4 regions of the Micromonospora sp. CNZ296 genome follow, and region 2 is predicted to be linked to each of the others. Evidence: riboswitches for the same ligand, from Rfam matches in the RefSeq annotation. Region 2 holds a riboswitch; each other region holds the start of a gene.
The links. A riboswitch is a leader RNA that binds a small molecule or an ion and turns the genes downstream of it on or off. The one in region 2 is predicted to bind cyclic di-AMP.
Positions count from the first base shown of each region.

Region 1: linked by a shared signal. The riboswitch ahead of FB455_RS32540 (C40 family peptidase) and the one ahead of FB455_RS29190 (transglycosylase family protein) in region 2 are both predicted to bind cyclic di-AMP.
Region 3: linked by a shared signal. The riboswitch ahead of FB455_RS28455 (coiled-coil domain-containing protein) and the one ahead of FB455_RS29190 (transglycosylase family protein) in region 2 are both predicted to bind cyclic di-AMP.
Region 4: linked by a shared signal. The riboswitch ahead of FB455_RS06390 (C39 family peptidase) and the one ahead of FB455_RS29190 (transglycosylase family protein) in region 2 are both predicted to bind cyclic di-AMP.

Region 1 covers NZ_VISW01000035.1:2,772-7,983, forward strand. Annotated here, with positions in the region: gene FB455_RS32525 (zinc metalloprotease) at 1-969, shown strand, start outside; gene FB455_RS32530 (pyridoxamine 5'-phosphate oxidase family protein) at 1,039-1,584, opposite strand; gene dcd (dCTP deaminase) at 1,663-2,241, shown strand; gene FB455_RS32540 (C40 family peptidase) at 2,306-3,337, opposite strand; cyclic di-AMP (ydaO/yuaA leader) riboswitch at 3,351-3,485, opposite strand; gene FB455_RS32545 (N-acetylmuramoyl-L-alanine amidase) at 3,724-5,212, shown strand, end outside.
Region 2 covers NZ_VISW01000023.1:84,517-89,728, reverse strand. Annotated here, with positions in the region: gene FB455_RS29205 (SDR family oxidoreductase) at 317-1,015, opposite strand; gene FB455_RS29200 (winged helix-turn-helix transcriptional regulator) at 1,047-1,523, opposite strand; gene FB455_RS29195 (LLM class flavin-dependent oxidoreductase) at 1,570-3,132, opposite strand; cyclic di-AMP (ydaO/yuaA leader) riboswitch at 3,291-3,449, shown strand; gene FB455_RS29190 (transglycosylase family protein) at 3,448-4,107, shown strand; gene FB455_RS29185 (YbaB/EbfC family nucleoid-associated protein) at 4,296-4,745, shown strand; gene FB455_RS29180 (M4 family metallopeptidase) at 4,888-5,212, opposite strand, start outside.
Region 3 covers NZ_VISW01000022.1:42,580-47,791, forward strand. Annotated here, with positions in the region: gene FB455_RS28450 (carbonic anhydrase) at 1-541, shown strand, start outside; gene FB455_RS28455 (coiled-coil domain-containing protein) at 601-1,629, opposite strand; cyclic di-AMP (ydaO/yuaA leader) riboswitch at 1,634-1,764, opposite strand; gene FB455_RS28460 (YibE/F family protein) at 1,919-3,193, opposite strand; gene FB455_RS28465 (SHOCT domain-containing protein) at 3,356-3,565, opposite strand; gene FB455_RS28470 (metal-sensitive transcriptional regulator) at 3,692-3,991, opposite strand; gene FB455_RS28475 (heavy-metal-associated domain-containing protein) at 4,072-4,278, shown strand; gene FB455_RS28480 (hypothetical protein) at 4,315-5,212, shown strand, end outside.
Region 4 covers NZ_VISW01000003.1:183,418-188,629, forward strand. Annotated here, with positions in the region: gene FB455_RS06375 (acyltransferase family protein) at 1-739, shown strand, start outside; gene FB455_RS06380 (hypothetical protein) at 820-1,152, shown strand; gene FB455_RS06385 (hypothetical protein) at 1,288-2,052, shown strand; cyclic di-AMP (ydaO/yuaA leader) riboswitch at 2,361-2,503, shown strand; gene FB455_RS06390 (C39 family peptidase) at 2,696-3,550, shown strand; gene FB455_RS06400 (alpha/beta fold hydrolase) at 4,016-4,762, shown strand; gene FB455_RS06405 (CDP-glycerol glycerophosphotransferase family protein) at 4,799-5,212, opposite strand, start outside.

The DNA of each region.
Region 1 (5,212 bases), on a different contig from region 2:
ACCCGGCGTACCGCCGGTGTCGCGACGTCGACCCTCGCGCTGCTGCTCAGCACCGCCGCCGTCGGCGTCGTCCCCGCTGCTTCGGCCTTCTCGGCCGCCCCGGCCGGCGTCTGCGCCGAGCCGGCCGACGCCCACGCCGACGAACACGCGAACGCGCGCGTCGCGAAGGGCGGCAACGCCAAGCTCGACCCCAATCACCTGACCGCCAAGCAGGTCCGTGACCGTGAGGCCGACCTCGCCGCCGCGCAGCGCGAGCGGGCAAGCTTCCGGACCGGCGCCGTCGCCCCGCTGGCCACCGTGACCATCCCGGTCGTCGTGCACGTCATCCAGGAGAACAGCACCCGGGCCGGCGGCAACATCACCGACTCGATGATCAACCAGCAGATCACCGTGCTGAACCAGTCGTACGCGGGCTCGACCGGCGGCGCCGCCACCGCTTTCGGGTTCCAGCTCACGAAGATCAACCGGGTGACGAACCCGTCGTGGTACCCGATCGTGCAGGGCTCCTCCGCCGAGCGCTCGATGAAGACCTCGCTGCGTGAGGGCGGCAAGAACACGCTGAACATCTACCTCGGCGAGCTGAGCAACGGCCTGCTGGGCTGGGCGACGTTCCCGAAGCGGACGCTGGACAAGATGGACGGCGTGGTCGTGCTGAACGAGTCGCTGCCCGGCGGCACCGCGACCAACTACAACCAGGGTGACACCGGTACCCACGAGGTCGGCCACTGGCTGAACCTCTACCACACCTTCCAGGGCGGCTGCTCCGGCTCGGGCGACAGCGTCTCCGACACCCCGGCCGAGGCGTCCCCGGCGTACCAGTGCCCGACCGGCCGCGACACCTGCTCGACCGCCGGCAAGGACCCGATCACCAACTTCATGGACTACACGTACGACTCCTGCATGTACCAGTTCACCGCCGGCCAGGCGAGCCGCATGCTCACCGCGTGGAACGCCTACCGCGCAGCCTGACCGTCGTACCGCGTACCGGTGCCGGCCCTGTCCTCGGACGGGGCCGGCACCGTTTCGTCGTGGGCCGGGTCAGGCGGCCGGGCGGCGGGTGTCGAAGCCGTGCCGGCCACGCCGCCCCTCGGCGGCGAGCGGGTCACGCCGGGCGGGTTCGGCCGCGCGCGGATCGAGCCAGACCCGCACCTGCGGCGGAGCGGCGCCGGGCTGCGCCACCGGGTCGCGCCGCGTCAGCATCGCCGCCTCGACGGTGAACTCGAACAGCCGCCAGTCGCCCTGCGGCGACGCGCGGCCGATCCGGGCCAGCCGGGCCACCGTGGCGGGGTCGGTCACCGGCCGGGCGCGGCCTGCCACGTACGCCTCGTCGTCGCTCTCCTCCGGCGGGAACGAGTGCAGCGCGTAGCGGCCGTCGCGTTCGAGGTCGCGGCGCTTCGGCGAGTCGATGACGAAGCACCAGAGGCCGTCGGCGGTGAACACCGGGGAGACCGGGTGGACCCGGGGGCCGCCGTCGGCGCGGACCGTGGCGAGGTAGCCGAAGCCCGGCCCGTACTGCTGCATCAGGAGGCGGATCTCGTCGGCGAGGCGGGGCTCGTCGGCGGCGAATTCGGACCAGGAAGCCATGTGGACACTCTATCGAACACGTGTACGAAGATGTAGTGCGACACGCAGGTCACCGGCACCTGTCGCTATGGTGTTCCGATGCTGCTCTCCGACCGCGACCTGGTCTCCGAGATCAAGGCCGGCACGCTCGCGCTGGAGCCCTTCGAGCCCACGCTGGTGCAGCCGTCGAGCATCGACGTACGCCTGGACCGGCTGTTCCGGGTCTTCAACAACCACCTCTACACGCACATCGACCCGTCGATCCAGCAGGACGACCTGACCTCGATGGTGGAGGTGCCGGAGGGGCAGCCGTTCGTGCTGCACCCGGGCGAGTTCGTGCTCGCCTCCACCCTTGAGGTGATCTCGCTGGGTGACCAGCTCGCCGGCCGGCTGGAGGGCAAGTCGAGCCTCGGGCGGCTGGGGCTGCTGACCCACTCGACCGCCGGCTTCATCGACCCGGGTTTCTCCGGTCACGTCACGCTGGAGCTGTCGAACGTGGCGAACCTGCCGATCACGCTCTGGCCGGGCATGAAGATCGGCCAGCTCTGCATCTTCCGGCTCTCCTCGCCGGCCGAGCACCCGTACGGCTCGGCCGTCTACGGGTCGCGTTACCAGGGGCAGCGCGGACCGACGCCGAGCCGATCCTGGCAGAGCTGGCGCACCTGGCCGACCCGCTGACGGCGCCCACAGTTGTTAATAGGGGCCCCCTCCTCTACCGGAGGCGTTAAGAGGGGGCCCTTCCTTACACCCGGCCGTAGCTGTTGATGTCGCCGTCGTCGACCCGCTTCATGGTGATCGGCTTGCCGGACTGGGAGGCGTGCACCACCCAGCCGTCGCCCACGTACATCGCCACGTGGTGCAGGTCGCTGTAGTAGAAGACGAGGTCACCGGCGCGCAGCTCGGCCCGGCTCACCCGCTTCGTCATGCCGTGCTGCTGGCGCGCGTTGTGCGGCAGCGAGACACCGCCCTTGGCCCAGGCCGCCATGGTCAGGCCCGAGCAGTCGAAGTGATCCGGCCCGGCCGCGCCCCACACGTAGATCTTGCCGATCTGGGCGCAGGCGAACTTGACCGCCGCTCCGGCAGCGCCACCGGGGTAACCGGCGGGGCAGGGCGCCGGGCGCAGCGGGCCGCCGCCACCGTTGCCGTACACCTTGAGCCGCAGCTTCTGCAGCCGGGCGATCTCGGCGTCGATCTGCTTCTTCTTCGCCGCGAGCTGGGCCTCGGTACGCGCCAGTCCGGCGATCATCTCGTCCAGCGGCTTCTTCTTCGCCGCCAGTTCGTCGCGCAGCGCGGCGACGGAGCGCACCTGCTCGTGCTGGCGGTGCGCGAAGCGGTCGAGCAGTTCCAGGCCGTTGACCAGGTCACCGGGTGAGCGGCTGCCCAGCAGCGCGTTGACGGTGGAGAGGTTGTCACCCTTGTAGGCGTCGGCGGCGAGTCCGCCGACCTGGCCGAGCGCGGCGTCCACCCGGGCCTGAAGGGGTGCGATCTGCCGGCCGAGCGCGTCGGCCTGCTTGCGCCGCGCGGCGAGCTGCTCGCGTACGGCGTTGACCTGTTCGATGACCGGTTCGAGTTTGTTCCAGTCGCGGTCGATCTGCGCCTCGATCTCGGCGACCGAGGGTTCGGCGTGTGCCGCCGTGGCGCCACCGGTCAGGATGACTGCGGTGCCGACGAGAGCGGCGAGGGCTGTGGTGAAGCGGGACCAGCGGGTACGCGGCACAGCCGTGGACCGGTCGACCGACCGGCTCGACGACGGCCGCGGGGCATGGAGTGCCACCGGGCGTCCGTACTCCTTCTTCCGTACCGCCTACCGGGTTAGCTGACGGATTCGGGCGGGAAGGGAGCCGCCCTACCGCATCGCTGCGGATTCACCCCAGGTACCTGGTTCCCCGGCTCGCCCGGAGGCGACTCGGCGGTGTCGGACCGTCACCGACCGGGTTGGACGGTGAGACGTGCGGCCGACGATTCACCAGAGTAGGGACCACCGTTATCGATCCGCAACTTCCAGCGCCGTGACACTCCGTACGCGATGAGGCGCCGCACCTCGGTCGGAGGTGAAATTTTCTTTCAAGGCTGATTACTCACTGGAAAGGTATTGACCCTCGCGGGTGTGCGGAGTGAGGGTGGAAACGCAGTGACCCCCATCCCTGTCCAGGAGGTTCGATGCACCTCTCCGCCCCGCCGTCGGGCAGACGGATACTGCTCGCCGCCGCAGTGGCGACAGCCACCGCGCTGGCGGCGACCGGCCCGGTGACCGCCGCGCCGGACACGTCTGCGTCCGCGAGCGACCGGCAACAACAATACGCCGCCGCCGCGGCAGAGTACGGCGTACCGCAGAACGTACTGCTCGGTGTCTCCTATCTGGAGTCCCGCTGGGACACCCACACCGGGCAGCCGAGCACCAGCGGCGGCTACGGCCCGATGCACCTGACCGACGCCGCGCACATCCTCGCCATGCCGGGCAGCGCCCACGTCGACGAGGACGAGGACCCGCGCGGCGACGACTCCCGGCCGCTGAAGCTCGACCCGGCCACCGCCGCCGCGCCGGAGCGGGAGACCCCGCTGCCGCCGGCCTCGCTCCAGACGCTCGACGCCGCCGCCGCGCTCACCGGGCTCGACGCGGGCACGCTGCGCACCGAGCCGGCCGCGAACATCCGCGGTGGCGCCGCGCTGCTGGCGTCGTACCAGAAGGCTCTGGGTGGGCCGGTCGGCGCCGGCACCGACCCGGCGGCCTGGTACGGCGCGGTGGCCCGGTACTCCGGCGCGGACACCTCGGACGCCGCGGCGGCCTTCGCCGACGAGGTCTACGACCAGCTCGGCCAGGGCGCCAGCCGCACCACCGACGACGGCCAGCGGGTCACGCTCGCCGCCACCGCCGCGAAGCCGGACCGTTCCCGCCTGGCCCGCCTGGGCCTGCGCAACGCCGAGCGGCCGGACGGGCTGGAGTGCCCGGTGCGGCTGGCCTGCGAGTGGATCCCCGCGCCGTACGAGCAGCTCAGCGACGACCCGGGCGACTACGGCAACCACGACCTGGGCGACCGGCCGAAGCAGCAGAAGATCGAGTACATCGTCATCCACGACACCGAGGGCTACTTCGGCCCGAGCGTCGACCTGGTGAAGCGGGCCGACTACCTGGGCTGGCACTACACGCTGCGCTCGGTGGACGGCTACATCGCCCAGCACATCAAGACCAAGGACGTCGGCTGGCACGCCGGCAACTGGTACGTCAACGCCAAGTCCATCGGCCTGGAGCACGAGGGCTTCGCCGGTCAGGGCACCTGGTACACCGAGGCGATGTACCGCACCTCCGCCAAGCTGGTGCGTCACCTGGCGCTGAAGCTCGGCATCCCGATGGACCGGCAGCACATCATCGGCCACGACAACGTGCCCGGCATCACCGCCGCCAACGTGGGCGGCATGCACTGGGATCCGGGACCGTACTGGGACTGGTCGCACTACTTCGACCTGATGAAGGCGCCGTTCCGCAGCACCGGCACGCCCCGTACCGGCCTGGTCACCATCGACCCGGACTTCGCCACCAACCGGCCGGCGTTCTTCGGCTGCAACCAGCAGCCGCCCGGCGTCCCGACGCCCCGGCCGCCGGCGCAGCCGTGCCCGTCGCGCGGCTCCTCGTCGGTGATCCTGCGGACCG
Region 2 (5,212 bases):
GGGACGAGCGATCCCATCTGGAGGGATGCTCGGGACGCTAGGGGCTTCCGCCCGCGTCGGCAGGGCTGCCCGGGTGCACAGGTGTGGGTCGGTGTGGATGGGGCGGAGCGCCGCGCGGCGGGCACCGGCTGAATGTCAGGCTCTTGTCGACGGCTGTTGATCGACTGTGCCCGGGCGGTAGTCGTGGGAGCTTGGGTGTCCCAGAGTGGGGGAGGCTGGTCCCAGATGGAGGGACCTCAGGCGGTTGTCGTGGCAGCCGATTGATCGACACCCGGCTCGCCGATGTGACGCCGCCGCCTCGGCGAGGCGGGTCGGCTCAGGGGAGCGCGGGGTAGAGCGCGGCCACACCGCCGGACAGTCCGGCCTGGACCCGGCGCGCCACGTCGTCGGCGAGGATCTCGTAGCTGTCGGACTCGATGCCGTCGGCCGCGAGCCGGGCGACGTCGGCCGGGTGGGCCTTCGGGCCGGGTACGGCGGCGGCCATCTCGGTGTCCATGTAGCCCACGTGCAGGCCCGCGACGCGGACGCCCCGGCCGGCCAGCTCCAGGCGCAGGGCGTTCGTCATCGACCACTCGGCGGCCTTCGCCGCGCCGTACGCGCCGACGCCGGGGAACGTGAACCAGGACAGCGCCGACAGCACGTTCAGGATCGTGCCGCCGCCGTTGGCCACGATCTGCGGCGCGAACGCCCGTACCACCGACAGCGTGCCGAGGTAGTGCGTCTCCATCTCCAGCCGGATCTGCGCGAGGTCGCCGTCGAGCAGGTCGGTGCCGGTGCTCACGCCGGCGCTGTTGACCAGCAGCGTCACGTCCCCGGCCCGCTGCGCGGCGGCGGCCACCGACTCGGGGTCGGTGATGTCGAGGCGTACCGGGGTGACTCCGGGCAGGTCCACGGTGTCCGGGTTGCGGGCGCCGGCCCAGACGGTGGCGCCGCGTGCGACGAGTTCGGCGGCCAGGTGCCGGCCGAAGCCGCGGTTGGCGCCGGTGACCAGGGCGGTGCTTCCAGCGATCTTCATGTCTCGCTCCGAGGTGTGGAGAAGGGAGGGGTCAGGCGGACAGCAGGCCCGGACCGGGCAGGACGGCCAGCTCGCCGGGGGGTACGTCGTGCCCCGCGCCGCAGCGCAGCCGGGCGTGCACCGCGGCGCCGCACTCCTCGTGGGCCACCCGCACCGCCGGGCCCGCCTCGTCGGCGGCGTACGTGTCGCCCCACTGCCGCAGCGCGACGAGCACCGGGATCAGGTCGCTTCCCTTCGCAGTGAGCACGTACTCGTCGCGGGTGCGCTGCCCGGGCTCCCGGTAGGGACGCCGGTCGAGCAGCCCGTCGGCGACGAGCTGCTTGAGGCGTGCGGCGGCCACCGGCTCGCTGACGCCGACCCGCCGGGCGAAGTCGTCGAAGCGGCGGGTGCCGAACGACGCCTCCCGCAGCAGGAGCAGCGTGGTGCGGTTGCCGACCACCTCCAGCGCCCGGGCGATCGAGCAGTTGGCGGTGGACCAGGAGTCACGCTGCGCAAGGAGGTCCGTCATGGCGTCGACGGTACCCCCTGACTTAAGAAAGCAGAAGTCAGCTACCTCACAGCTGGCCGGGGAAGAACCCGTGCCGGGCCAGCGGCTCGACGATCTGGTGCTCCTCGTACGACAGGTGCGACAGCAGCGTGTCGGTGAGCAGGTCCACCGCCTCCTGGAGCTGCGTGAAGTCGCCGGGCCGCCGGACCAGCTCCACGAGCGCCCGGTCGACGCTCTCCACCACCCCGTGGATCACCACGTGCTCCTCCTCGAGGCGGTCCAGCACCGCGGCCAGCCCGGCCTCTGAGCGGCGCAGGTGCGGGAAGACCGAGGCGTCCTCCAGCCCGTGGTGCTGGGTGACCATCGTGCAGTAGGCCGCGCAGTACGCCCCGAGCGTCCAGTTGTTCTGCCGCATGGTCATCTCGTTGAGCGCGGCCCGCGCCCGGCCCGGCGAGACCGAGCCCTGCTTGACCTGTTCCAGCAGGTCGCGCACCTGGGCCAGCTCCTGGCGCAGATGGTCGTGCACGTCCACCAGGTGCTGCCCGGCGGCCTGTCCCCGGGCCGGGTAGACGTGTCCGGCCGGCGGCGGCGGGGCGCTCGGGCGGGTGGACTCGTCCCACGGGCGGCGCGCGCTCAGGCGTACCCCCGGGTCGGGGGTGGGGGTGACGCCGAGCGTGCTCGGGCCGCCGGCGGTGGTCGGCTCGTCGGCGGCCTCCCGGGCGCCGCCGGCGGGCGTGGCGCGCTCGGCGGCGACCAGTTCCCGGACCGCGGGGGCCACCTCCTGGCCGAAGATCTGGATCGCGCGCGGCTCGTCGCTGCTGAGGATGAACGTGGTGATGCCGTGCTCCAGGGTGAGCCCGGCCAGTTCCTCCACCCACTGCTCCGGCGGCCCGGTCAGGAAACCGGCCGACGAGCGGGCGAACGTGCCGGTCACGTTGAGCATGCGGCGGATCGCGGCCGGGTCGCGCCCGGCGGCCCGGGCGCCCTCGTCCACGAGCGCGTTCAGGGCGGGCAGCTCGTCGGGGCCCTTGGGCAGGTACGACAGGGACGGCAGCCAGCCGTCCGCGGCGCGGCCCACCAGGCGCAGCATGCGCGGCTTGTAGGCGCCGACCCAGATGCCGACCGGATGCGCGGGCGCCGGGCCGCGCTTGGCGCCGACCACCCGGTAGTGCTCGCCGTCGACACGGATCATGCCGCGGCTGCCGGTGTCCCAGACCTCGCGGATCACCCGGATCGCCTCGTCGAGGGCGTCGACGGCGGCGCCGGGGGACAGGCGCCGCCCGCCCGCCGCCTCGATCGCGTCCCAGAACGCGCCCGCGCCGAGTCCCAGCTCGACCCGGCCGCCGGTGAGCAGATCCAGGCTGGCGACGCTGCGGGCCAGTACCACCGGCTGGCGCAACGGCAGGTTGAGGACGTTTCCGGCCAGGCGGATGCGTTCGGTCGCCGCGGCCACGTAGGACATCAGCGTCCAGGTGTCCAGGAAGCCCGGCTGGTAGGGATGGTCCTGGAACGTGACCAGGTCCAGCCCGACCTGCTCGCACAGCCGGGCCAGCGCCACGACCTGGTCGGGCTGCCCGGCGGCGGGGGTGATGAAGCCGCCGAAGGTCAGCTCGTGTCCGTGATCGGTCATCCGTCAAGCCCTCCCGTGATCTTGCCTGGCCCTGCCACCGTAGCGCCGCCGCCGGTAGCCCGGCCGGGTGAAGAGCGTCACAAGAAGTGGACGATTGTCACAAATCGCTCCTAGCGTCGGTTTCGTTCGCAGACGCGGACACCGCGGGCCGGAAACGCCAAATCCCGCCGCCGTCCCCGGTAACCGGACCTCGCGCGGGAGCGGGGGAACCACACGTTCCACGGTGCATCGTCACCTCGGGGTGAAGCCGCCACCGGCGGCCGGGCTCCTCGGCCCGAACCCGACAGCTCACCTCGTCGGCGTGGAGGAATCCACATGGCAACTGAATACTCTGCCCGAAGCCGCCGTACCGCCCTCGGAGCGGTCCTGGCCGGCGCCGCCGTCGGCGCCGCGACCCTGTTCGGCCCGGCCGCTCCGGCCAGCGCGGGCGTCAACTGGGACGCGGTCGCGCGCTGCGAGTCGGGCGGCAACTGGAAGATCAACACCGGTAACGGCTACTACGGCGGGCTCCAGTTCTCCCGCGCCACCTGGAACGGCTACGGCGGCAAGAAGTACGCCGCGCGCGCAGACCTGGCCAGCCGGTCCGAGCAGATCGCCGTCGCGGAGAAGGTGCGGCGCGGCCAGGGCATCGGCGCGTGGCCGGTCTGCGGCAAGAAGGGCGGCTCGGCGAGCGCGGCGACCCGGTCCGAGCGGGCCACCACAAAGGCGGCCCCGAAGCGGGCCGCCACGCGCAAGGCCGCGCCGGAGCGGGCGGCCACCCGCAGGGCCGCGCCCGAGCGCGCCACGACGACGGTGGCGCCGCAGCCGTCGTCCGGCGCCGGGACGTACCTGGTCCGGCGTGGGGACACGCTGTCGGAGATCGCCGTGACGCAGCGCGTCGACGGCGGCTGGCGCGCCCTGCACGAGCGCAACCGCGCAGTGGTCGGCGACGACCCCGGCCTGATCTTCCCCGGTCAGCGGCTGCGGCTGCGCTGACAGCGGTCCGAGAACGCCCGGCCGGGTCGCCCCGGCCGGGCGTTCGCCCCGTCCGCGACACGCCGCGTCGACGGTGTCCGGCCTGCTCCCGGCGTCCGGGAGACGGTCCGCGACGGCGGTGACCGCGATTCGTCGGAGCCGGTTGCTAGTGTCACGATGCTCGGCTAAGACGTGAAGAAAGCGCGGATATGACCAACGACCCGTTCTCGGCGGCCGCGAGCATCGACGAGCTGCTGACCCGCACGCAGCAGGCGCTCACCGCGATGCGCTCCCGGGCCTCGGCGCACGCCGACGGCGAGCCCGGCGACCTGCTGCGCGCCGAGGGCACGGCCGCCGGCGGCCGGGTCCGCGCGGTCGCCGTCCAGGGTGGCCGGCTGGATTCCGTGACGATCGACCCGGAGCTGGCCGGCGAGCCCCTCGACGTCCTCTGCGGACACTTCGTCACCGCCGCCAACGCCGCGCTGTCCGAGCTGGACGCCCGGGTCAGCGCGTCGGCGCGGGCCGACGCCGACGCGCTCGCCGCCCGGCTCGGCAGCATGGGCGACCAGGCCGAGCTGTTCGGCCGCGCGATGCACGAGGCGGCCGCGCGGATCCACCGCGACCGCGGCACCGCGTCCCAGGGCGCGCGCCGGGCCTGACACGGCGAAATGGCCGGCCCGACACGGCGGGACGCCGGGCCTGACACGGCGGGACGCCGGGCCTGACACGGCGGGACGCCGGGCCTGACACGGCGAGGCGGCCGGCCGCCGGGAGGACGACGACCGGCCGCGCACGCCACGGTCAGCTCAGGGTGACCGCGGTGTCGTCGACGACGAAGGACGTCTGCAACGAGCTGTCCTCCACGCCGCTGAACGAGATGGTCGCCGTGGTGCCTGCGAGCGACGAGATGTCGAAGGACCGCTGCACGTAGCCGGTGGCCTTGTTCAGGTTGGAGTAGGTGGCCAGCGTGGTGCTGCCCGCCTTGACGGTGAGCTTGTCGTACGCGGTGCTGGTGGTCGACTCCGCGCTGTCGATGTGCAGCCAGAAGCTCAACGTCGCCCGGCAGCCGGCCGGGATCGTCACCGACTGGCTGAGCGTGTCGGTGTGCGACGAGCCGTACCCGTCC
Region 3 (5,212 bases), on a different contig from region 2:
GGCCGACGGCCAGCACCCGTTCGCGGTGATCGTCGGCTGCTCCGACTCGCGGCTCGCCGCCGAGATCATCTTCGACCGCGGTCTCGGTGACCTCTTCGTGGTGCGTACCGCCGGGCACACCGCCGGGCCGGAGGTGCTCGGCAGCGTCGAGTACGCCGTCACCGTGCTGGGCACCCCGCTCGTGGTGGTGCTCGGGCACGACTCCTGCGGCGCGGTCCAGGCCGCCCGGGAGGGGGTCCGGACCGGCGCCGCCCCGGCCGGGCACCTGGGCGCTGTGGTGGACGCGGTCTCGCCGAGCCTGTTGCGCGCCGCCCGCCAGGGGGTCGAGGACCTCGACGGCATCGTCGACGTCCACATCGCGCAGACCGTGGAGACGCTGCTGGCCCGGTCCGCCGTGCTGGCCGAGCGGGTGGCCGCCGGGCGGTGCACGGTGGTGGGCATGTCGTACCGGCTCGCCGGTGGCGAGGTGCGGACCGTGGCGCAGGCCCCGGCCCCGCTGCCCGCCCCGGCCGCGCCCGCCGACCCGGCGCTGGCCGGCTGATACGCACGGACGACGAAGAAGGGGCCGCCCGAGGGCGGCCCCTTCTCGTGGTGTCCGGGTCAGAGCATCGACATGTGGACGTGGTCGGTGTGGTTCGAGGGTCCGCTGTACGAACTCCAGCCGGTGGCCGGGAACCAGATCTGCCGGTTCCAGATGACGTAGTAGATGCCCAGCCGGTCGGCGTTGCGGATGAGGAAGGCGGCCACCTCGTTGCCGTACCGGCGGGTGTCGTTGTTGTGCCAGGGCGCGAAGCCGCTGTTCTGGAGCGACCAGTCGCACGCCTTGCCCTTGGGGTGCTCCCACGGCCCGCCGGGCCGGTAGCAGCCCACGAAGCGCTTGAAGCCCGCGCGCCGGACCTCCTTGTACGCGTGCAGCGTGCGCGGCGTGACGCAGCCCGAGGTGGTCGGGTCGTCCTCGCTGCACGACTCCGCCTTCCACCCGCCGTCGGCGGTGCGGCCGGGGCCGATCTTGGCGACCGGTGAGGTGGCGGAGACCAGGCCGCCGGTGAAGCCGAGACCGCCGACGAGCTTCAGCGCGCGCTCGGCCTGCACCTTCTCGCGCTCCATCGCGTTCTTCTGCTTCTCCTGCTCGCGCACCTCGGCGTCGAGCGCGATCTTGGCCTGCTCGGCGCGGGTCTTGACCGCGTTGATGGCGGCCAGGCGCTGCGCGTTGAGGAGGTTCAGCTCGTCCAGGGCGTTGACCCGGCGGACGAACGAGTCGGGTGAGTTGCTCTCCAGCAGCATGGCCATCGCGCCCATCCGGCCGGTCCGGTAGGACTGGGCAGCGAGCTGGTTGACCTGCGGGCTGAGCGCTTCGAGCTCGGCCTGTGCCGTCTTCACCTCGGCCGCCAGCCGCCGCTGGCGGTCCTGGGACTTGGCGAGCTTCGCCTTGGCCTGGAGGAAGGCCCGGTTGGCGGCGTCGATCGCCTCGGTGATGAGCGGCGGTTCGCCGTCCTCCTCGTGTCCCGAGGGGTTGCCGGGGGCCGCCGCGGTGGGGGCCGCGGTCGCCGGGGTCGGCCCGGCCAGCACGGCCAGCGAGGCCAGCACGGCCACCACGGGTGTCAGCCAGCGGCGCAGGGGTGCCGTCACAGTGTTCCCTTCCGTCGGCCGCCGACCGGGTTAGCTGACGGGTTCGGGACGGAAGTGGCCCCTACCGCTGTCGCGGATTCACCCCATGTACCTGGTTCCCCGGTTCGCCCGCAGGCGATTGGGCGGCGGCACCGCTGGCGCCGGTGCGCGCCTTCGGCGGTGACCGGCAGCGAGGTTACCTGACAGCACTCCTGAGGATCTACGTCCGGAAGCCGACCAATAGCGAGATTTCGCCGTGGCGCACCGTGACCAGCGTCGCGTTTGAAATCGATGGTCACGCTGCGGAGTGTCACCATGCGGCCTCCGTACTCTTCCCGCCGCCCAGGGCCTCCAGCGCGTCGTCGCGTCCGGCCGGCGGCCGGGCCGCGGGTGGCGCCGGCTCCGCGCCGCGCGAGCGCCGCCCGGCGGTGGTCACGATCGCGGCCAGTCCGGTCGTCAGCGGTACGGCGGCGATCAGGCCGAGCGTCGCCACCGCGCTGCGGACGATCTCCTGGGCGAGGAACTCGCTGGTGAGGATCTCACTCACCGGGCGGGAGTCGGCAACCAGGAGGAGCAGCAGCGGCAGCGAGGCGCCCGCGTACGCCAGCACGATGGTGTTGACGGTGGATGCGATGTGGGCCCGGCCGACCCGGGTCGCCGCCCGGTAGAGCTGCCGCCGGGACAGTCCGGGGTTGGCGTGCGCCAGTTCGGTGACGGTGGCCGCCTGGGTGACTGTGACGTCGTCCAGCACGCCCAGCGAGCCGATGATGATGCCGGCCAGCAGCAGCCCGTGCAGGTCCACGTCGCCCTGGAACATGGACAGCGTGGTGGCGTCCTCGCTGCCGAAGCCGGTCAGGTGGGTGGCGGACGTGGCGAGCAGGCCGAGCACGCCGGTGACCACCAGGCTGCCGAGCGTGCCGAGCACCGCGACCGACGTCTGCGCGGTGATCCCGTGGGTCAGGTAGAGCACCACGAACATGATCAACGCGGCGCCCACGATCGCGACCAGCAGCGGCGGCTGGCCGGCGCCGATGCCCGGCAGCACGAAGCCGAGGAGGATGGCGAAGCTGGCCACCAGGCCGCCGAGCGCGGCGAGCCCGCGCCACCGGCCGAACGCCACGATCGCGGCGGCGAACAGCACCATCAGCCAGATCAGCGGCGTGCCGCGCTGGTGCTCGGCGATGTTGTAGGACTTCACCGCCGGGTCGGCCGGGTCGGTCAGCTCGACCAGGACGACCTCGTCTCCGACCGCGACCCGGGGTGCGCCCGGCCCGGCCGGGATCGGCGTCTCGACCTGCCGGCCCGCGTCCGGGCCCTGCTCGGCGGTGACCGTCACCGTGCCGCAGGGGCCACCCCCGCCCTCCGGGGCCTCCGGGGTCGGCGGGCAGGGCTCGGTGACCACCCGGGTCACGGTGCCGTGGTAGCGGGGGACGTCAGCGCCGCCGACCGGCTCCCGGTCCTGCCCGGGCCAGAGCACCAGCGCCGCGATCACTGTGAGCGCGAACAGCGGCACCACCACGGCGACGAGCAGCCGTCGTACGCCCGGCGGCGCGGCGGGTGCGGGGCGGGTGTGGTCGGCACCCATGGCGTCTCTCCCAACGGTCGCGGCGACGCCTGGTCCGCCGGACCGGTCTGGTCACCCGGCCGGCGCGGACGTGTCGACCACGTCCGGGTCGTCGCCCGGCCATGGTAGACAGCCCGGCCGGCCGCTCCCGGGCGGCGCGACCGGTGACGCGCCCCGCTCGGGTCAGGCCAGGCCCGCCCGGCGCCGCCGGTACTCGTCCTCGTCGATCTCGCCGCGGGCGTACCGCTCGTCCAGGATGCGCCGGGCCGTCGTCGGGCCCAGATACTGCGGGCCGGTCCACCGCACGGCCGCCCAGACGAGCCCCGCCAGCACCCCGAGCACCAGCAGGGACCAGATCCACATCCAGCCCATCATCGGGCTCTGCCACATCATCGGGCCGCCCTCCGTCCGTCGCCGCGGGTCCGCCGGTCCGGCCTGCCCGCCACTTCGACGGTACGTCCGCCCGGGCGCGTCGGCACGGGTCGATGTGCCCTGGTCCTGAGGGCCGGAGGTCCCCGCTCAGCCGCGCTTCATCAGGCGCCCGACGGCGGCCATCATCTCGGTCGCCATCTCGTCGGCCCGGCCCTCGGCGGCGCCCTCGTGCATGCAGTGCCGGGCGTGGCCGTCGAGCAGGCCCAGGCCGACCTTGTCCAGCGCCGCCTGGATGGCCGAGATCTGGGTCAGCACGTCGATGCAGTAACGGTCGTCCTCGACCATCTTCTCGATGCCACGGACCTGGCCCTCGATCCGGCGGAGCCGGGCGAGGAGTTGGTCCTTGCTGGCGGTGTAGCCCCGGGTCGGGCTGGACGGCGCGGTCATGAAACCGAGGATAGCGTACCCCTCGGGGGTATGCTAACGTTCGGGACGTACCCCTGGGGGGTATCAGATCGGAGGGCGAGATGGAGACCACCTACCAGGTGAACGGCATGACCTGCGGGCACTGCGTCAACTCGGTGAGCACCGAGCTGAGCGCACTTCCGGGCGTCACCGACGTCCAGGTCGACCTGGCCGGCGGCCGGGTCACCGTCACCAGTCAGAACCCGCTGGACGTGGACACGGTCCGCGCGGCGGTCGACGAGGCCGGTTACGACCTCGTCGGTGTGTGACGGGTCCGGCGGACCCGCGACAACCGAGGAGACACCATGAACACGGCGACGAAGCTCAGCGGCTTCGCGCTCGGCCTCGTGGCGGTGTTCGGCGCGGCGTACGGGATCGGCAACCTGACCGATCCCGTCGCCCCGGCCGCCGAGACCCGACACGACGACACCGACAGCGACCACGGGGCCGGCGACACCGGCCACGGTGACGAGAGCCAGGCGGGCGGCGCCTCCGCGCACCTGCCCGGCGGGCTGCTCGTCTCCGAGCGCGGCTACACGTTCCAGCCCGCCGGCGCCCCGGCCGGGCAGTTCGCCTTCCGGATCACCGGCCCGGACGGCGCGCCGGTCACCCGCTTCGAGGTGGCCCACGACAAGCGCATGCACCTGATCGTCGCCCGCCGGGACCTCTCCGGGTTCCGGCACGTCCATCCGGAGATGACCGGCGACGGCACCTGGCGGGTCGCCTCACCGCTCGGCGGCCCCGGCGTCTGGCGGGCGTTCGCCGACTTCACCCCCGAAGGCGGCGAGCCGCTGACCCTCGGCCTGGACGTCACGGTCCCCGGCGAGCTGACCGCCCGGCCGCTGCCGGCACCGGCGACCAGCACCACCGTCGACGGCTACACGGTCACCCTGACCGGCACGCCGGAGCCGGGCCGCACCAGCCGGCTCACGCTCTCCGTCAGCCGTGACGGGCGGCCGGTCACCGACCTCGCGCCCTACCTCGGCGCGTACGGGCACCTGGTGGCGCTGCGGCAGGGCGACCTGGCGTACCTGCACGTGCACCCGGAGGGCACGCCCGGCGACGGGCGCACACCGGCCGGGCCGGCGATCACGTTCGCCGCCGAGGTGCCCTCGGCCGGGGCGTACCGTCTCTACCTGGACTTCCGGCACGGCGACGCGGTGCACACCGCCGAGTTCACCGTCCTGGCCGGCGACCAGACCG
Region 4 (5,212 bases), on a different contig from region 2:
GCTGCGCCGGGCCCGTACCGGCGTGCTGCGGACCGTGCTGGTCGCGGCACCACTGCTCATCCTGGCGCTGTGGCCCGGCCAGCAGCTCGTGCCGGAGGAGCAGCGGTGGTGGTTCACCCAGATCTTTCCGGTGACCCGGTCGCTGGAGTTCTGGATGGGCGTGGCCGCCGCCGAGCTGATGCGCCGGCACCGCTGGCGCGGCCCGAACCTCGCCGTCGCCACCGGGCTCTTCGTCGCCACCTGGGTGGTCGCCGCGCTGTGGATCCCGGCCGAGTTCTGGGCGGCGCTGCTCGCTGTCGCGTACCTGCTGGTCATCGCCGCCGCGGCGGACGCCGACGTGCGCGGCCGCCCCACCCCCTGGCGGTCCCGGGCGATGGTCTGGCTCGGTGAGGTCTCGTTCGCCTTCTACCTGGTGCACGTGCTCGTCATGGTCACTGTGCTGCGGCTGACCGGGCACTGGGGGACCGGGCTGCCCGGCTGGCGCGGCCCGGTCGCGGTGCTCGGCTTCCTGGTGGTCACGCTCGCGCTGGCCGCCGCGCTGCACCGTTGGGTGGAGACACCGATGATGCGCCTGCTCGGCCCGTCCCGCCGGGCCCGCGCGGCGTCGCGCGCACCGGCCGTGCCGGCTCCGCGCGAGCCCGCCGACGCCGCCACCAGCCCGGCCGCCGACGGCGGCGCGAGGCCCGTCACCGGTCCGGCCGAGGACATCGAGTACGCCGGGCGGCGTCGCCCGGACTGACACGCGCACACGTCCGCCGGTCGATCCGCGACACGCCGTGCGGCGGTGCGTTCGTGGGGGATCGGCGGTAATTTGTACCCGTGCTTCCGATCGCGCTCACCTGCCCCGTGTGGTGGGTGGCGCGCTGGACCGCCCGGATGCTCGCCAGTCTCGCCGTGGTCGTCGCCTGTTCGTTCGGCGCCGCCACGCTGCCGGCCGGTGTCGCCGCTGCCGCCCCGGCTCCGGCGGTCGCCGCCTCGACGTGCACGGTCACCGGCGCCTCGACCGCGACGCGGCCGGAGGCCGAGCGGCAGGCCGCTCCCGCCGGGGTTCCGGCGCCCGCGCCCCGGGCGGCCGCCCCGGCCGTCGTGGAGCCGGTCCCGGCCGGACGGGCCGTCGCACCGGCCGGCCCGCGGGCACCGCCCGCCCGCTGACCCGCTCACGGGCCGCGCCCGTTCTCCGCACCCACCGCACGTCATCCCCGCACCCGCCCCGGCGGCTCTTCACCGGCCCGCCCCGGCGAGGTCGTGCGGGTCCTCCCGCCAGGTCCTTCCCGTGAGGTGCCGACCATGTCGCAGACCGCTCTGTACCACTTCCTCACCTCCGTGCCCGAGGCCGCCGCCATCTGGTCCTTCCTCCTGCTGCTCGCCTTGGGCCTGCTCGCCGCGCTCGTCGCCCGGCCCGAACGCGACCCCGCGCCGGAGACCGCCCCCGAGCCGCCCGACGCCGACGCCGCCCGCCGCGACGACCTGACCCGGTACGCCGAGGAGGTGGCGGTGGCCGCCGCCGGGGCCGCCCAGACGGCCCGTCGCCGCCGGGAGCAGTGGCTGGCCGCGCAGGACGAGGCGGACCGGGCCTGGGCCGCGTACGACGAGGCGGATGCCGCCGCCCGCCGCCTCGCCGGCGCCGCCGCGCTGGCCGCGCCGCGCACGCCACAAACCCCTGCGGAGTACGCGGCCCGGGAGCGCTGGCTGCGCCACGCCGCCATGACGGCGCACTGGCGGGGCGACCTGACCGCCCGTCAGCTCGCCGACGTGCTGGCGCGCCGCAACGGGTGGGATCCGCGCCGGCACCCGGCCGAGCAGGAGATCGTGCTGGCCCGCACCGTCAGGGACGGGCGCCGGTCCGGATGGGAGAGCGCCGCCGCGCGGGAGCGGGCAGCCTGGCGGGACGCGGAACTGGCCGCCGAGGCCGCCCGGACACTCGCCGCCGAGGCGTACGCGGCCACAGTGGCGCTGCGGCCCGCCCCGGCGTACCGGAGCGCGACGCCGAGCGCCCAGCCGGTGCCCGCGTCGGTCCGTAACGCCCGCTGGCGCCCGGCCCGGGTCGGCTGAGACGGCCGTCTCGACCGAATCGTTACCCGGAACGTGGTGAGCCCGGTCACCCGGTTCACCGAAACGGGCGCCGGGCGCAGAACGGGTCATCGAGTATCGCGATTGTCGGCCGGGTGGTCGCCGTCTGTCCGCTTTCCGCCACCGGGCGCCGTCGAAACTGCTTGTCCCATTGAGTGAAGTCAGTAACCGGGTGTTCCGAAATCCGTTACCACGGATCACGTTTACGCAGGTGGGAGCGCTTGGCAGGGGGCATACCCACCGGTAGTGTCGGCGCGTCCGATGCGGTAATCGATCGCCGACGGCGACGCCGCACCGACCCGCCTAATCGTGTTCCACGAACCGGGGACCCATGAGCACCATCGGGGTGAATCCGCGAGCCCACGGCCCGCGGTAGGGCGTACTTCCCGCCCGAATCCGTCAGCTAACCCGGTCGGCGGCCACGGAAGGAGTACCCCGCGTGCCCACCCCTCGATCGTCCCCCCGCCTCCACGGCGAAGCGGTGCCCGCGCGCGCCTGACGCGCGACCGGCAACCGCCCTCTGGGCGCCCGGCATCACGGGCGTTCCCGATCCCCCGGCCATCCGGCCCCGCCAGCACGTGTGAGTTCCTCCGCGTGCCGGGCCGGCGTGTGCCGCTCACGCCCCGTGGAGGATTTCGTGAAGCACCACCTGAAGCGTCAGCTGCGACGGATCGTCACTGAACGCCCGTACCAGATCATCGCCGGATCGGCCGCCGCGCTCGTGCTGGCCGCCGGCGCCGGCACCGTCGCCACCGCGGGTGACGACGCCCCGGTCCAGGAGAACACCGCCGCGGTCGCCGACCTCGGCGCCGCCCGCCTCGGCGAGCAGCCCGCCAGCCGCAGCGAGGCCCGCATCGCCGTACCGCAGGCGTCGCCCAGCGCCTCCGCCTCGCCCAGCGCGTCGCCGAGCGCCTCCCCGTCGGCCAAGGTCACGGCCGACCCGGACACCACGCCCAAGGCCAAGCCGAAGCCGCCGTCGAGCAAGTCGCTCGACTACGACTACCAGGCCCAGATCAACTACTTCTACTGCGGCCCGGCCGCCGTGCGCAACGCGCTCAGCGCCGCCGGCGTCGAGCGCAGCCAGGACGCGCTCGCCGGCCCCCTCGGCACCACCGAGATGGGCACCAACTCGGCCGAGGACACCACTCGGGTGCTCAACCAGCAGGTCAAGGGCAACCCGTACCGGACCCGCATGATTCCCGGCTCGGCCACCCCGGCGCAGATGGACCGCCTCCAGGCCGACGTGGTCGAGGCGATCAGCAACGGCCGCGGGGTCGTCGCGAACGTCGCCGGTACGGCCACCGACACCAACGGCGGCTGGCACTCGTTCCCTGGTGGCCACTACGTCGCGGTGGTCGGCTACAAGGACGACGGCCGGACCGTACGGATCGCCGACTCGGCCGACCCGTCGCTGCCCTCGTACTGGATCACCACGATCGACCTGGCGCACTGGATCGCCAGCCGCGGCTACTCCGCCTGACCGTCCCGCACGCCCGAAGGCCGGCACCCCACCCGGGGTGCCGGCCTTCCCCGTCCCGCCCTCCCTCGCCCCCGTCCGTCACCGCCCAGGTCGGCGCCGTCGACTTCGTGGCGCTGGTGGCCCCGCAGGTGGCCCGGCGGCTGGTCCGCGCTCGCCCCTCGCCCTCGCCCCGCCCGGCCCTGGCGCGGCCCTCATGCGGCCTTGGCGCGCCGATCTTGGACTTGTGGCGCCCAGTTTGTCCGGCTCACCCGCTATGGAAGGTGCCACAACTCCAAGATCGACGGCGAGGGCGGAGTGTGGGCGGCCGGAGCCGGGGCGAGGGCGGCGCGCGGGGGCGAGGACGGGGCGGGGGCGAGGACGGGGCGGGGGCGAGGGCGAGCGGCGTGGGGCGTGGGGGCGTCAGGGTGGGGCGGGTCGGCGGGTTCGGTCTCGCGTGTCCGGGGCGGGCGGTGGCAGACTGCGCCAATGGGCGATGCGACGGGGAAGCGGCACCTGATTCTCCTGCACGGCATGGGTGCCACAGGCGAGGTGTGGCTGCCCTGGGCGCCGCTGCTGGAACGCCGCTGGCCCGGCCGCTGGCTCGCCCCCGACCTGGCGGGTCACGGCTGGTCGCCGCCGCTCGACGGCTACTCGTTCGAGGCCCTGGCCCAGCGCGTGGTCGACGGGCTCGGCCCGGTCCGGCTCGGCCCCGAGGACCGGCTGGTGCTGCTCGGGCACTCGCTCGGCGGGGTGGTGGCGCTGGCGCTCGCGGCCCGGCAGCGAGGGCTTCCGGTCGACGCGGTGGTCGGGCTCGGCATCAAGGCGGTCTGGTCCCCGGCCGAGCTGGCGAAGTCGGCGGAACTGGCCGCCCGGCCGGTCACCTGGTTCGCCACCCGTGACGAGGCGGCCCGCCGCTACCTGCGCGTGTCCGGGCTCGCCGGGCTGTTCGCCCCGGACCATCCGGTGGTGGAGGCGGGGCTGCGGCGGGAGGACGGCCGCTGGCGGCTCGCCATGGACCCGGCGGCGTTCGCGGTCGGGGAGCCCCGGCTGCCGGTGCTGCTGGCCGCCACCGACGTGCCGGTGCTGCTGGCCCGGGGCGAGCTGGACCCGATGGTGACCGACGCGCAGCTCAAGGAACTGGGCGTGCCGGTGGCCACGCTGCCCGGGCTGGGCCACAACGCGCACGTCGAGGACCCGGAGGCGGTGCTCGCCCTGCTCGACCCGTACCTCTGAGCGGGCGAGCCGGCCCGCGACGGGCCGCCCGCGTTTCTAGCCGGCCGCGCGCGGCGCCGGGACCGCCCAGTCGGGTTCCAGCTCGCGGCGGGCGGCGGACAGGAACGCCTCGGCGTAGGCGTCGGCGGGGAAGTCGCCCAGGTAGCGGGTCCGCGCCGTCCAGCGCTGCGCCGCCTTCGGGTCGGCGTCCAGCAGGTCGGTGAGCACCTCGTCCACGTTGGACATGTCACGCCGCAGCACGTAGCCGGACGCCGCGAGCGGGAACCGCTCGACGAAGTGCTCGCCGTCGGCGCCGGTGTCGGTGACCGCGTACGGCTTGCCGGAGTAGAGCCAGTCGGAGATGACCCCTGACACGTCGGAGACCAGCGCGTCGGCGCGGTTGACGCACTCGGTGAGCGTCAGCTCGCGGGCCGCGGCGGCGCCCCACAGGTGCGGCCGGCCGGTCTTCGC